DNA from 3 places in the Shewanella sp. LC6 genome. Region 3 is predicted to be linked to each of the others. Evidence: predicted binding sites of a transcription regulator. Region 3 holds the regulator's gene; each other region holds the start of a gene.
The links. Region 3 encodes LexA, which represses DNA repair genes until DNA is damaged. Its sites were predicted from a motif close to TACTGTATNNNNATACAGTA; they were not measured.
Positions count from the first base shown of each region.

Region 1: umuD (translesion error-prone DNA polymerase V autoproteolytic subunit) is a predicted target of LexA. The motif match lies at 855-874, and genes of this name have one in related genera.
Region 2: dinB (DNA polymerase IV) is a predicted target of LexA. The motif match lies at 3,478-3,497, and genes of this name have one in related genera.

Region 1 covers NZ_CP043902.1:2,752,162-2,756,654, forward strand. The annotation lists gene FJD32_RS12450 (glucan 1,4-alpha-glucosidase) at 1-553, shown strand, start outside; gene umuD (translesion error-prone DNA polymerase V autoproteolytic subunit) at 892-1,299, shown strand; gene umuC (translesion error-prone DNA polymerase V subunit UmuC) at 1,296-2,570, shown strand; gene FJD32_RS25085 (TonB-dependent receptor plug domain-containing protein) at 3,025-4,308, shown strand; gene FJD32_RS25090 (TonB-dependent receptor) at 4,363-4,493, shown strand, end outside.
Region 2 covers NZ_CP043902.1:3,929,428-3,933,920, forward strand. The annotation lists gene FJD32_RS17690 (peptidase M17) at 1-522, opposite strand, end outside; gene FJD32_RS17695 (aminoacyl-histidine dipeptidase) at 741-2,204, shown strand; gene dinB (DNA polymerase IV) at 2,374-3,453, opposite strand; gene FJD32_RS17705 (methyl-accepting chemotaxis protein) at 3,628-4,493, opposite strand, start outside.
Region 3 covers NZ_CP043902.1:4,854,398-4,858,890, forward strand. The annotation lists gene plsB (glycerol-3-phosphate 1-O-acyltransferase PlsB) at 1-2,219, opposite strand, end outside; gene lexA (transcriptional repressor LexA) at 2,505-3,125, shown strand; gene FJD32_RS21675 (SulA-like leucine-rich domain-containing protein) at 3,122-3,634, shown strand; gene coxB (cytochrome c oxidase subunit II) at 4,040-4,493, shown strand, end outside.

The DNA of each region.
Region 1 (4,493 bases), 2.1 Mb from region 3:
TGGCGCCACCGATAAGCTGATTAATCAAAGCCTAGCGCTGGTGGATAATACCGAGCTTGAGGACAATTTACGCCTCAAATACAACTTTATGGCAAAGGATGGCAGCAGCGTTCCAGGCTTTAGACGTTACGGTAACGATGGCTACGGTGAAGACACTATAACCGGCGCAAACTACGCCGAATCGGGCAGTAATAGCGACAACCAACGCGGCCGCGTCTGGCCCTTCTTTACTGGCGAGCGTGGGCATTTTGAATTGGCCCTTGCCAGCGCCAAGGGAGAGCTAAGCGGTGCTCACGCACAGCAAACCAAGCAGCAACTTATCAATACCTATGTGCAAGGGATGGAAACCTTCGCCAACGCGGGTCTAATGCTCCCCGAACAAGCATGGGACGGTGTGGGTAACGCCACTCGTTACCAATATCAACTCGGCCAAGGCACTAACTCCGCCACCCCGCTCGCCTGGACCCATGCTGAATATATCAAGCTGGTACGTTCAATGAGCGACGGCCGTGTATGGGATAACTACCCCATCGTCCCTGAGGCGTTGAAATAATTTTTAAGGCTGATACCTGTGAGTAAAGCCCGCAAAACCTCAGTTTTGCGGGCTTTATGATCACAAGCGGCATATCATTCAGCACCGACTTAATACCTTTAATTTGCCCCACATCATCCATTCTGCGCACCGTAAAAGCATTCTCTGTTTTTATGTGAATACTTGTTTTTATTGCCGTTACTTCAATAAAAAATTGACTTACATAAGTCAGTCAGCTTGATCACGAGACTCCAATAGGGTGATTGTTTACTTAAGCAAATACATGACATAAACGCCTTCGACATGTGCTAAAGTTAGCTTATACTGTGTATATGTACAGTATCTAGATGCATATGATCATGGTTACTCCTGAACAATCAAAAATCCAATACCCTTTCTTTAGCACATCGGTGGCGGCGGGATTTCCTTCTCCCGCCAATGATTATATTGAGCAATCGCTTGATCTAAATGAGCTTTGTATCAAACACCCCACCGCAACCTTTTTTGTCAAAGTTCAAGGCGATTCGATGGTCGATGCCGGAATTTCCTCTGGTGATATATTAGTGGTTGACCGAGCCTTACAAGCCACCCATGGAGATATTGTAGTGGCGGCCATCAATGGGGAATTTACGGTAAAGCAATTGCAATTACGTCCTGTGGTGCAATTATTGCCATGTAATCCGGCCTACAGTGCAATTCCACTCAGCCACGAGTCAGAGTTAGACCTATTCGGTGTCGTGACTTGTGTGGTGAAAAAACTCAAATGACCGCCAACTTATTCGCCCTCGTAGACTGTAATAATTTTTATGCGTCCTGTGAGCGTATGTTTCGGCCCGATCTACAGGGCAAACCTATCGTTGTGCTGTCAAATAACGATGGTTGTGTCGTCGCGCGTTCATCGGAAGCAAAGCAATTAGGCATAAAAATGGCCGTGCCGGTTTATCAAGTGATGGAGATGATCCGCGCCCATAATGTGGCGGTATTTTCGTCCAACTATGCCCTTTACGCTGATATTTCAAATCGCGTCATGACCACACTTGAGCAAATGGTGCCTAGGGTAGAAGTCTACTCAATCGATGAGGCTTTTTTGGACCTGTCTCGGCTCGATAAATGTCAAGATATTAACCAGTTAGCCACGGATATTCGTCAGCGGATCCAGCAATGGATTGGCATCAGTGTCTGCGTAGGAATTGGACCGAGCAAAACCTTAGCCAAGCTAGCTAACTATGCCGCCAAACAGTATCCCGCCACCCAAGGCGTTGTCGATTTACGCGATAAAGAACGCCAACGTCGGTTAATGGCACTCACTCCCATTGATGAAGTTTGGGGCATTGGCCGAAAAATTGCGCAACGTTTAAAACTGATGGGCATCCATACCGCTCTACAGCTTGCAGATGCCCATCCTAAACTTATCCGAGACAATTTTTCCGTCATGGTTGAGCGAACGGTGTACGAGCTTAACGGTATTGCCTGTGATGATATTCAGCAGGTGGTAGCGACAAAGCAGCAAATCATCAGCTCGCGCTCCTTTGGCGCACGTATTACCACCTTTGAAGCGATGCAGCAGGCTATCAGTGACTATACCTTTAGGGCCTGCGAGAAATTGCGAGCGGAGGGGCAGTTTGCCCGCACCTTATCAGTGTTTATTCGCAGCAGTTATTTCACTCAACATCAGCCCCAATATAGCCAAGCATTGACTGGACATCTTGTGTCTCCTAGTGACGATACCCGTGATTTTATCGAGTTAGCGCAGCGGCTATTGCATCGGCTTTGGCGTACAGGTCCCGCCTATGCTAAAGCTGGTGTCATGTTAGGAGATTTTTATGCGCCAGGCGTGTTTCAATTAGGCTTGTTTGACGAGGCCAAACCACAACCTAAAAGTAAAGAATTGATGAAACTGCTTGATGGTATCAATCACAGTGGTAAAGGAAGTATTCAATTTGCAGGACAAGGACTGAATGCCGATTGGAGAATGAAGCGTGGTCAACTCTCTCCCCGCTACACTACCCAATGGAGACATATTCCGATAATAAAATAAGCCATAAGCATGAACAACGAAATAATATGCTAGAGCTGTTCCATTTGTTAAATCCGCTAAAACACAGTCAATAATGGTCTATATTTCAACATCTAATAAGATTCATGCTATTAACACCTTTAATCTTAAATTGATAGCGATCACATTATTCAAAACTGACCTAAACAAAACATTCAGCCTAAAGATTGACATTGTAAAGATGATGTTACGTTACATTGCGATACAATCTAGCCTTTTTCACATGCAGCACCGCATCTTATTACTTCAAGCCAACCTTAATTAGCTTCTGCAAGTTTACATTAGCAACATGCGATTAACACAAAACAAACAATTAAGCTGTTGATATTAAAGTTGTTAATGATAGTTTTCCGACTATGGAGGGCAGTTGCACATAAAATATAAGCCTTGATGAAACCCTTCCTGATCATCACGGCATTGTTAAGGGAATGAAAATATGATTACGCAAACAACCGTTGCACGTGCGGTTCGTTTTAGTTTACTTGCTTTAGTATCAACATCTTTATCACCATTGGTTTTCGCAGCTGATGAAACCGCGGTTGCCGAGGATAAAGTTGAGCGTATCGAAGTAACTGGTTCACGTATTAAGCGTACCGATCTTGAGAATGCTTCACCTGTAGTGGTTGTCAGTGCAGCCGACATTGAAAAAGGCGGGTTTAACTCAGTCCAAGATGTTTTAGGTAACCTATCGCAAAACTCTGGCGGCTCCATGACTCAGCAAGAAGTTCATGGTTTCACCCCAGCTGCATCTGCTGTAAATCTTCGTGGTGTTGGCGCTGGACGCGTTCTCACCCTCATCAATGGTAAACGCGTACCTAAATATCCTTTTGGGGCCGGTGGTACAGATAGTTTTGTCGATACCGCAAACATTCCGTTAGGAGCGATTGAACGCATTGAGATCTTAACCACAGGTGCATCAGCCATTTACGGCTCGGATGCCATGGGCGGCGTTATCAACATTATCTTGAAAAAAGATGTTGAGCAAAGCACCTTGAAATATCGCTTCTCCGATACCGTTGATGGTGGCTTACAAAACAACCAATTCTCCTTTATGACGGGCGTAAGCAGCGATAAAGCGAACCTAACTTTCTTCGCCGAATACGAAGACCGTCAAGCCTTAAAAGGAACAGATCGCCCAGAATGGGGAACAGATATCGTTCCGGGCAACCCTTATGCGGCTTACAGTTCATATGGTGCGAACATTGTCACCAGCGATAATAAACTGTTTAAAACCTTATCTGCTGCAGAATGTGAGGCACGTGGTTATCAAGTGATGTCCAATGGTCGCTGCGGTTTTGATCGCTCGCCACAACGGGATTTCTCTCCAGAACAAAAACGCTATTCAACTATGGTGAACCTCACCAAAGAACTGAATGATGACCATCAGCTCTACTCCCGAATTGACTATACACATGCCTCAACTTTTACCGAAATTGAGTCAGCAACTGTCGGTGATGACTTTAAATATAAAGTAGTTGGCGATGATGTCACTATCTACAACAAGTCAAAAGGCCTCTCACAAACCTTCAAAAAATCATCAGCCTTTGGCGGTGATTTTGCCAGCGCAGCCGACGGAGAATATTTCTACACTCGTCGTATGTCAGAGTTAGGTCCACGTACTTCCGATTTTGAAACCAATAACTTCTCGTTCTTGATCGGTGGTAAAGGTTATCTGACTGAAGGCATCGAATATGACACATCTTGGTCTATTGCCCGCTAAACCGTAGAATCTACCACAACGGGTTCACCAACTTACCAAAGTATGTGGGATTATTTGACCGAAGGAACCAATGGTCATTCTCTATTGGATGTTATTTCCAATGAAGATGCCGCCATGCTGGATTATCAAGGTGGTAAAAAAGGTCAATCAACCCTATCAAGCTTTAACGCCGGTATTAGTGGCGA
Region 2 (4,493 bases), 920 kb from region 3:
CACACGGCCAGCTTCTAATGCGTTGAGCAATTGACTCTTTTCAGATGATAACGACAATAAACCTATCGCTTCAAAGGCCGGCGTTAAACCTGTCGCCTCACGTAACTCTAAGGTTTGCCATAATTCTTGACCACAGGCCAACGCCGCGACTTCGGTCGCAAAACCAAACTTAGGGGTTGCTGAAGGAACAACATAAAGCAGCGGACGCTTAGCCCCCGCGTCTTTGGCGATAGCAATCGCGGCTCTTGCCGCATCGCCATAAATACGCACATCGGCATAATCATCAGTCACTTGAGTGACGGGCGCTATGATTAAACGGCCACCGGCTAAACCGGGGGCAAACAGTAACGTCGGGCTCTTACCAACCCGCTTATCGACCTTAGCACCGTGCTCGGCCAACAAACTGATCTCATCAATTCCGATAGAAACGAGATCCGGTGTGACCACCACAACCGCATCCCAACCTTCGCCATCAAAAATGGAATTTTCTGCTTGTACATCAATAAAGTTAACTTGAAACATGACCCATCCTTTTTCATTATTGTGCCAGCATTATTCCCGCTATAACGCTTAATTACCAATCAAAAAATCGCTTTGCCACTATCGAAAATACAGAGGGTGGCAACTTTCGCTGCCACAAACGCACACGGAGTTATCGAGATGATTAATCGCCCGAGCAGAATGTGTTAGGATTAGCGCAAATTTGCCCCATACCCACAAGACCTGATGAGGGACCTTCTGTGACAGCGTTAAGTCAGTTATACCCACAGCCTTTATGGCAATGGTTCGAACAAATCTGTGCAATTCCCCACCCTTCCAAATATGAACAAGCACTCAGCCAACACATCCAAACCTGGGCTAAGAGCAAGCAACTCGATGTAGTAGAAGATGCCGTCGGCAATTTAATCATTCGCAAACCCGCAACTGCGGGAATGGAAGATCGTAAAGTCGTTGTGATCCAAGCCCATATCGATATGGTGCCGCAAAAAAATGCCGACAAAGTGCATGACTTTACCAAAGATCCTATCGAAGCCTATGTTGACGGTGACTGGGTAAAAGCCAAAGGCACAACCTTAGGCGCCGACAATGGCATTGGTATGGCATCGGCCTTAGCGATTTTAGGCTCAGATGACATCAAACACGGTCCACTCGAAGTACTGCTCACCATTGACGAAGAAGCCGGTATGACAGGCGCCTTTGGACTACAAGCAGGTATGCTTGATGCCGAGATCCTGATCAACACCGACTCAGAGCAAGAAGGTGAGATCTACATGGGCTGCGCTGGCGGTGTCGATGCTCAGATCACTTTGCCTATGGTATGGCAAGCGTCGGAGCAAAGTTATGCATCATTTAGCCTGCATTTATCGGGCTTAAAAGGTGGTCACTCTGGGGTCAACATCCATTTGGGTCGTGGCAACGCCAACAAGATTTTGGCGCGCTTCCTGTTCGAAAATGCCGATGAATTAGCCCTAGAGTTAACCCAATTTACCGGTGGTTCACTGCGTAATGCTATCCCACGCGAAGCCAATATCAGCTTTATGTTACCTGCTGAAAATGTCGATGCACTGAATGAAAAAGTGCGTGCTTTTGAAGCCTTAGTCCGCGCCGAGCTGGCCATTGCCGACCCAGATATGCGCTTAGTATTGAGCGAAATCCCAACGCCAAAACGCGTGATGAGCGAAAACAGCCAAAATACCCTTATCGACTTATTGCATGTTTGCCCTAACGGGGTAATGCGCATGAGTGATGAAGTAACTGGCGTAACCGAAACCTCACTCAACGTTGGTGTGATCAGCACTAACGATGAAGAAGTCAGCATTCTTTGCTTAATTCGCTCGCTCATCGATTCTGGCCGTAGCCAAGTTGAAGGCATGCTTACTGCGTTAACCAACTTAGCGGGTGCAGATATTGAACTTAGCGGTGCTTACCCGGGTTGGAAGCCAGACAACACTTCGCCGGTAATGGCAATTGTGCGTGAGACCTATGAGTCAATCTACAATAAAGAACCGGTTATTATGGTGATCCACGCCGGCCTTGAATGTGGTCTGTTTAAAAAGCCCTATCCAGAAATGGACATGGTGTCGATTGGCCCGACCATCCGTTATCCGCACGGCCCAGATGAAATGGTCAATATCACCACCGTTGGTCAATACTGGGATCTACTATTAGCCGTGCTAGAGCGCATTCCCGCTAAAGGTGAATAGTCGCTACAGATGAATAGTCACTAAGCAGACTTAAATGACAAAGGCCGCAGAGAGTTCACCAATGCGGTCTTTTTGTACCTTTTATTTATGCACTGCGTAAGGCTTATTATCGCGTTAACTAAGTTAGGTTTGATTAGCGCTGAGCGAGATCCGCCCAGTAAGATTGATATTAAAATACCAAATCCAACTGCTTAGTCTCGCGAGCCATGATTGGCTGAAGCGTATCTTTACTCTCGGCGAGTCCAACAGAAATCCCGAGTAATCGAATTCCACGGCCCTCTTGCCTTGCCATTGCTTGGCTCAGTAACTCATAAAACATCACTATGGATACCTCGTCACTGCGATGCTCGATTGTGGTCTGTTTAAAGTCACTGAATTTAAGCTTCACCACCTGCTTATGGATTTGTCGATCCTTGGCACTACGACTTAGGCGAGTTGATAACTCTTGTATTAATCCCGACATTACCTGCTGGCACTGCTCGAGGCTGTAAATATCCTGCGCCAACGTAGTTTCAACGCCGACAGATTTACGCTCGCGACTCACTGATAACCCACGCTCATCAATCCCATGGGATCTTTCAATTAATACAGCACCAAATTTGCCAAAACGAGTAATAAGGTCTTGTTTTGGATAAGTTTGTATATCGCCGCAGGTATTCAACCCTAAAGAGGAAAGTTTTTCTGCGGTGACTTTCCCCACACCGGGGATCTTGCGTAGGGATAAGGTTTTAATAAACTCAGGAACCTTGTCGGGCGAAATAACATACAAACCATTAGGTTTATTTAAGTCAGAGGCCACCTTGGCGAGGAATTTAACAGGAGCAACGCCAGCCGAAGCAGTAAGCCCTGTTTCGGCCAAAATATCATGGCGAATCGCTTCTGCAATCAGAGTTGCAGAGCCCTTAAACAGCTTGCAATCGCTAACATCTAAGTAGGCTTCATCGAGGGAGAGGGGTTCAATCAATTCAGTATATCGAGAGAAGATAGCGCGAATTTGTTGCGATACCTCCTTATAGACCTGCATTCGACCGGGGACAAGGATTAAGTCAGGGCACAGTTTAAGCGCATAAGCCGTTGCCATAGCAGAGCGCACACCAAATCGGCGCGCTTCGTAATTACAGGTGCTGATAACCCCTCGCCGCTCACGGCTACCACCAACGGCCAGCGGTTTACCACGGTATTCGGGAAAGTCTCGCATTTCCACCGCAGCAAAGTAGCAATCCATATCAACATGAATGATTTTTCGCACTAAAGGTTCCTCCAACACCCAAAATACTGTATATAAAAACAGTAATCAAGTATCTAGGACATATTTACGCAGTCGCGAAGTTCATCTATCGACTCAAGCATCCTTATCCAAGCATAACATTCCCAAAAAAGCCAAAGGAGCGCTAAGGCTCCTTTGGTTTTAAAACAACAGCGTTTAAATTTTAAATTGACCAATATTACGTGTCAGTTCTCGAGTTGCTTGCTCAAATCCTTGTAGACTTTGGGAGAGATCTTGGCTTGACAATAGGGATTGATCGGATAAACCACGCACGCTCACCACGTTTTGCGCCACTTCATCGGCAACCACTGCCTGCTGGCCTATCGCCACGGTAATTTCCACCGTTTGCTGCTGAATCGACACAATCGCACTGGCGATATCACTTAAGGCTTGCTCCACTTGTGTGGTCAAGTCTTGTCCGACCCTTGCCTGCTCAACCCCAGACTCCATCACCTGCTCGGCTTGTAGCGCGCTCTGCTGCAGGGTTTGGATAATCCCTTGAATGTTGGCGGTAGAATCTTGGGTGCGGGATGCGAGAGTTCGCACTTCATCGGCCACCACAGCAAAACCTCGGCCTTGCTCACCCGCCCGCGCTGCCTCAATGGCCGCATTGAGCGCCAGCAAGTTGGTTTGGTCGGCAATGTTGCGGATTACGCTTAACACTTCGCCAATTTGCTCTGAGCTGCTACGTAACTCCTTGATGACTTTAGCCGCCTCAATCACTTGAACCGATAATGCCTTCATGCCTTCGGTCGCGCGGGACACAATTTGAGTACCGTCATGGGCCTGAGTCTGTGCCTTTTCGGCAAAATCATTCGCCCGTTGAGCGCTAATCGCCATTTCTTGGCTCGTCTGCGCCATTTGGGTAGCGGCCGTGGCCACTGAATCGATTTGTTGTTTTTGCGACGACACTGAAGAGACGGCTAGATCGCACACTTGGCGCGCATCCATCACCCCGGTGCCAACCTCTTGAGTAAGATGTCGGGTATGCAGCAGCATCTGCTGCACCTTTTCGGCAAAGC
Region 3 (4,493 bases):
CCTAAACGTTGGGCAAGCAGATGGCTTTCAGACTCGAGATCCGAACGCTCCATCTTAGGTCTGTGGGCCAGCAGATTGAAGATAATGGCATAGCGTTGCAAGGTCTCACTAACGCTGCCAGCCAACAATAACATTTGGCTGGTGTGCTCGGTCACAACCGACAACATATCGCTTTCCTGCACTAGACCTTGCTCAATAAACAGCTCGAGCACTTGATTCACGTAGCTTGGGAGATCTTTGATCCCCATAAACAACTCCGCCTTCAATAACGGATAAAAGTCGTTCACTATCCCAAGGATTTGCGCTCTTGAAATCTGTTTATTATTGATTAAACAGCTGGCAATTAATGACGGAATAATAAATAAGTGAATGATATTATTGCGATAGTATGTCATTGACGTCGCTTGTTTTTCATCAATTGACACTATCTCACCCAAAGGATCGGCGTTGATGGAGAACTTGTTCAGCTCTAATCCTTGTTGTACTAAGTGCTTGCCATCACCTTCGGCAACCGACGTAAACGACGTGTAAGGCACACGCTTAAGCAGGGTCAGGTATAAATCTAACTGACGCTCGAGCAAACAACGCTCTAAGGCATTTTGCTCCGACGCCAACAACACTAAACTGGTCAAGGTAATAGAGCTGGCGGCAGCGGCGTCGTTAATCCGCGTCATCACCCGATTTGCTAACACGTTCACCGCTGGGGTTAACCAAGTCGGTTTTTGCTCAGGATCATCAGCCACTTCACTGCGCCAGTTTGGTGCCGTTTCATTCAAGAAATTTTGCAATGTAATCGGCTCACCAAAGTTGACATAACCTTGGCCAAAATTACCTAATTTACGAATAGCACCAAAGACTTGCCATACAGATTCTTTCTGTTTTTTCTTACCGCTTAGCTCTTTGTGATAGGTCGCCACTTCCATCACGTGATCGTAGCCTAAATACACAGGCACTAAGGTGACTGGGCGTTCGATACCACGCAACACACTGTTGATCGTCATAGCGATCATGCCCGTTTTCGGCGCCAATAGACGACCGGTACGAGAACGGCCACCTTCAGAGAAATACTCAACCGAATATCCCTTAGCAAACAGCTGATCGAGGTATTCACGGAACACGGCCGTATAGAGTTTGTTGCCGTTAAAACTACGGCGAATAAAGAAAGCCCCGCCACGGCGGAACAGCGGCCCCGCAGGCCAGAAGTTTAGGTTGATACCCGCAGCAATATGCGGTGGCACCATACCTTGGTAATACAGAATGTAAGATAACAGCAGGTAATCCATATGGCTGCGATGGCAGGGCACATACACAATCTCATGACCATCGTGGTGTAACTGCCGAATATGCTCGGCACCTTTGATGTTAATACCGCTGTAGAGCTTGTTCCATAACCACGTTAAAAAGCGCTCGGCAATACGTACGAGACTATCGGAATAATTCGCCGCAATTTCATCAAGATATTCAATTGCCGTTTCACGCGCTTGGGTTTCAGAAATCTTCTTGCTCGCGGCTTCTTCCTGAATCGCCTTGCGTAAGGATTCAGATTTCAGCAAGGAATGGAATAACGCCTGACGATTAGGCAACACAGGCCCCGTCATCACCTTACGTTGGCGGCGGAAATGTACTCTCGCTACTCGAGCCAATTTATGGGCAATGCCCATATCGGTACCATGTTCGTCGGCCATGTAACGCAGCGATACCGCATTAGAAAATTGCACAAAGTTATGACGACCTAAGAATAAGATCATCAAACACTTGCGTAACCAAGTAGGGTTCTCGCGCTCAAGCACTGCCGCCTTCATGGTGTCGTCTTCTTTACCCGGAGTACGACCCCAATACAGACTCACAGGCACCAGCTGGATATCTAACTCTGGCTTTTCCTTATGGACGGCCAACAAACGCATAAAACATTCGAGGAATGGCTCATTACTGGCGCGTTCACCAAATAAAGGCTTACGACCTTCAAGGCATACCACCCGTGGCGCCACAACGCCATTCACCACCAGCGGCTCGTAAGGGCTTGGCAAACCAAGTTTCGTGGTGATCTCGCTTAACGCAGCAATATCACTCAGGGATTCTGTTTTCATTACATAAGCAAGCGGTCTGGAGGCATCCAGATTCAGATCGGCAAAGGGATCCTGTGGCACAACAATAGTGTGCACTAAGTGCTTTTGGATCCAACGTAATGATTTCAACCAAAGAGAGTCTTGTTTAGGCATTATTCTTATGCAATGTAAGTACGTTCATTAGCCCCATAGAATACCAGATTCTAGAGAATATACCCAAACAACCTAAAGATGCAGGATTCAGCTGCTGATTTTAATGACTTAGTAACGCACTTTAGGCGACACCATTTATTGATACCGTGCAAATGGCATTCACCCCATAGATGACGATTACGGTTATTTGCAGATCTAGCTGACCAAGTTAAAAGTGGTTAATACTTGCACTACCAATAATACTGTATATACTAACAGTAACTGTATAGAAAAACAGGAAAGACCATGAGACCGTTGACGCCACGCCAAGCCGAAATTTTAGAGTTGATTAAACGTAATATTGCCGAGACTGGCATGCCACCCACTCGGGCCGAAATTGCCACCCGTTTGGGTTTTAAAAGTGCAAATGCCGCAGAGGAACACCTTAAGGCATTGGCGAAAAAAGGCTGCATCGAGATCATGCCTGGTACTTCCCGCGGGATCCGTCTCCCTGTAGAGGAAGAAGATAACCGCGAAACAGGCTTGCCACTTATCGGCCAAGTGGCAGCGGGTGAACCGATTCTCGCCCAAGAGCATGTCGAACAGTATTACCAAGTCGACCCCAGCATGTTCCACCCTGCTGCCGATTTCCTGCTGCGCGTAAAAGGCGACAGTATGAAGAATATCGGCATCCTTGAGGGTGACCTGCTTGCCGTTCATAAAGTACAACAAGCGCGCAATGGACAAGTTGTTGTTGCTCGCGTTGACGATGATGTAACCGTAAAACGCTTTGAAAAAAAAGGTAATTTTGTCTACCTACATGCCGAGAATGAAGACTATTCACCGATTAAAGTCGATTTGAGTTTCCAAAGTCTAACAATTGAAGGGCTCGCCGTAGGGGTGATCCGCAATGGAGATTGGCTATGAACAAACTATTAGGTAATGCCCCGCGTCACCCCGGTTTATGGCTCGATACGGTTCGAGATACAGAGACCGACTGGCAGCATACATCAATAGTCACTATGCCAACTCAGAGCCAAGGGCGCCAAGAGCTGACACAGCTGAGCAAACAACTTGCCCAACTGAGCCAACAGGGAAGATGGATAGTGCTCATCAACCCACCTAGTATTGGCTACAAGCAGCTATTAGCAAACGCAGGTGTGCGTATGGATCGCGTACTATTGGTTCACGCAAAAGATGAGGTCGAAACCCTTTGGGCGATGGAAAAAGCCTTAACCAGTGGCACATCTAGCGCAGTGATTACTTGGATTAACGCCCTAGATACTCGCGATAATCGTCGCCTACAAATTGTAGCAAAGAGCGCACGTGCAATGGGTATCGTGCTTGAAGGTTCAACGAATGACCAACCTTCTAGCACCAATCTCACCCAATCGACTAAATTTACTCAACCCGCATTTTTCAGCTCTGTTCATTAAAAATTTTTCACACCGTATTTAGCCTTGAAAGCCGCCTCACCTGTGAATGTGAGGCTTTTTTTTGGCAATTTTTCAGACAATTAGAAAAAGAAGTGATCTTGATCAATTTTTAAACAGCAAGTATGTTTGATTTAGGCGCACATGATATATCGCCTGTTTAGGCAGAAATATCGCGTTATTTTCGAATATCGCTCGCCCACAAAAATTGAGAATAATGGGTTTATTCAGCAGTATGTGCCAGTGTGGCTAATACCAGCAGTAACAATACTTGATCATAAGTAAGCCGCCAACGCACGTTGAAGTCAGAAACACTTTTTTGGGAACTGAAGAGTTTGCATAGAGTTGAGACTTACTGTGTTGCTCTTCTTTGTAGTTGCTATTTGCAATTAGCAGAGGAGAAGTCTTGTGAAGCAATGGTTGTATTGTTTACTCGTGGTGCTATTCGCCCCACCGTTGGCCGCAGCAGACATGCGGTTCAATATGACGCCTGGCGTAACAGAAATCAGTGGCAAGGTATACCACCTGCACATGACGATTCTGTATATCTGCTGCGCGATAGGCTTAGTGGTTTTTGGCGTGATGATTTATGCCATGATCAACCACAGAAAATCCAAGGGCGCGGTCGCGTCACACTTCCATGAGAGTACAAAAGTTGAGATCGCTTGGACGATAATTCCCTTTATCATTCTGATCTTAATGGCGATTCCGGCAACTAAAACTCTGATTGCCATGGAAGACCCCAGCAATGCCGATCTCACGGTAAAAGTCACAGGATCGCAATGGAAGTGGCATTACAGCTATTTCGATCAAGATATTGAGTTTTACAGTATTCTCGCCACACCAAGACCTCAAATCGAAG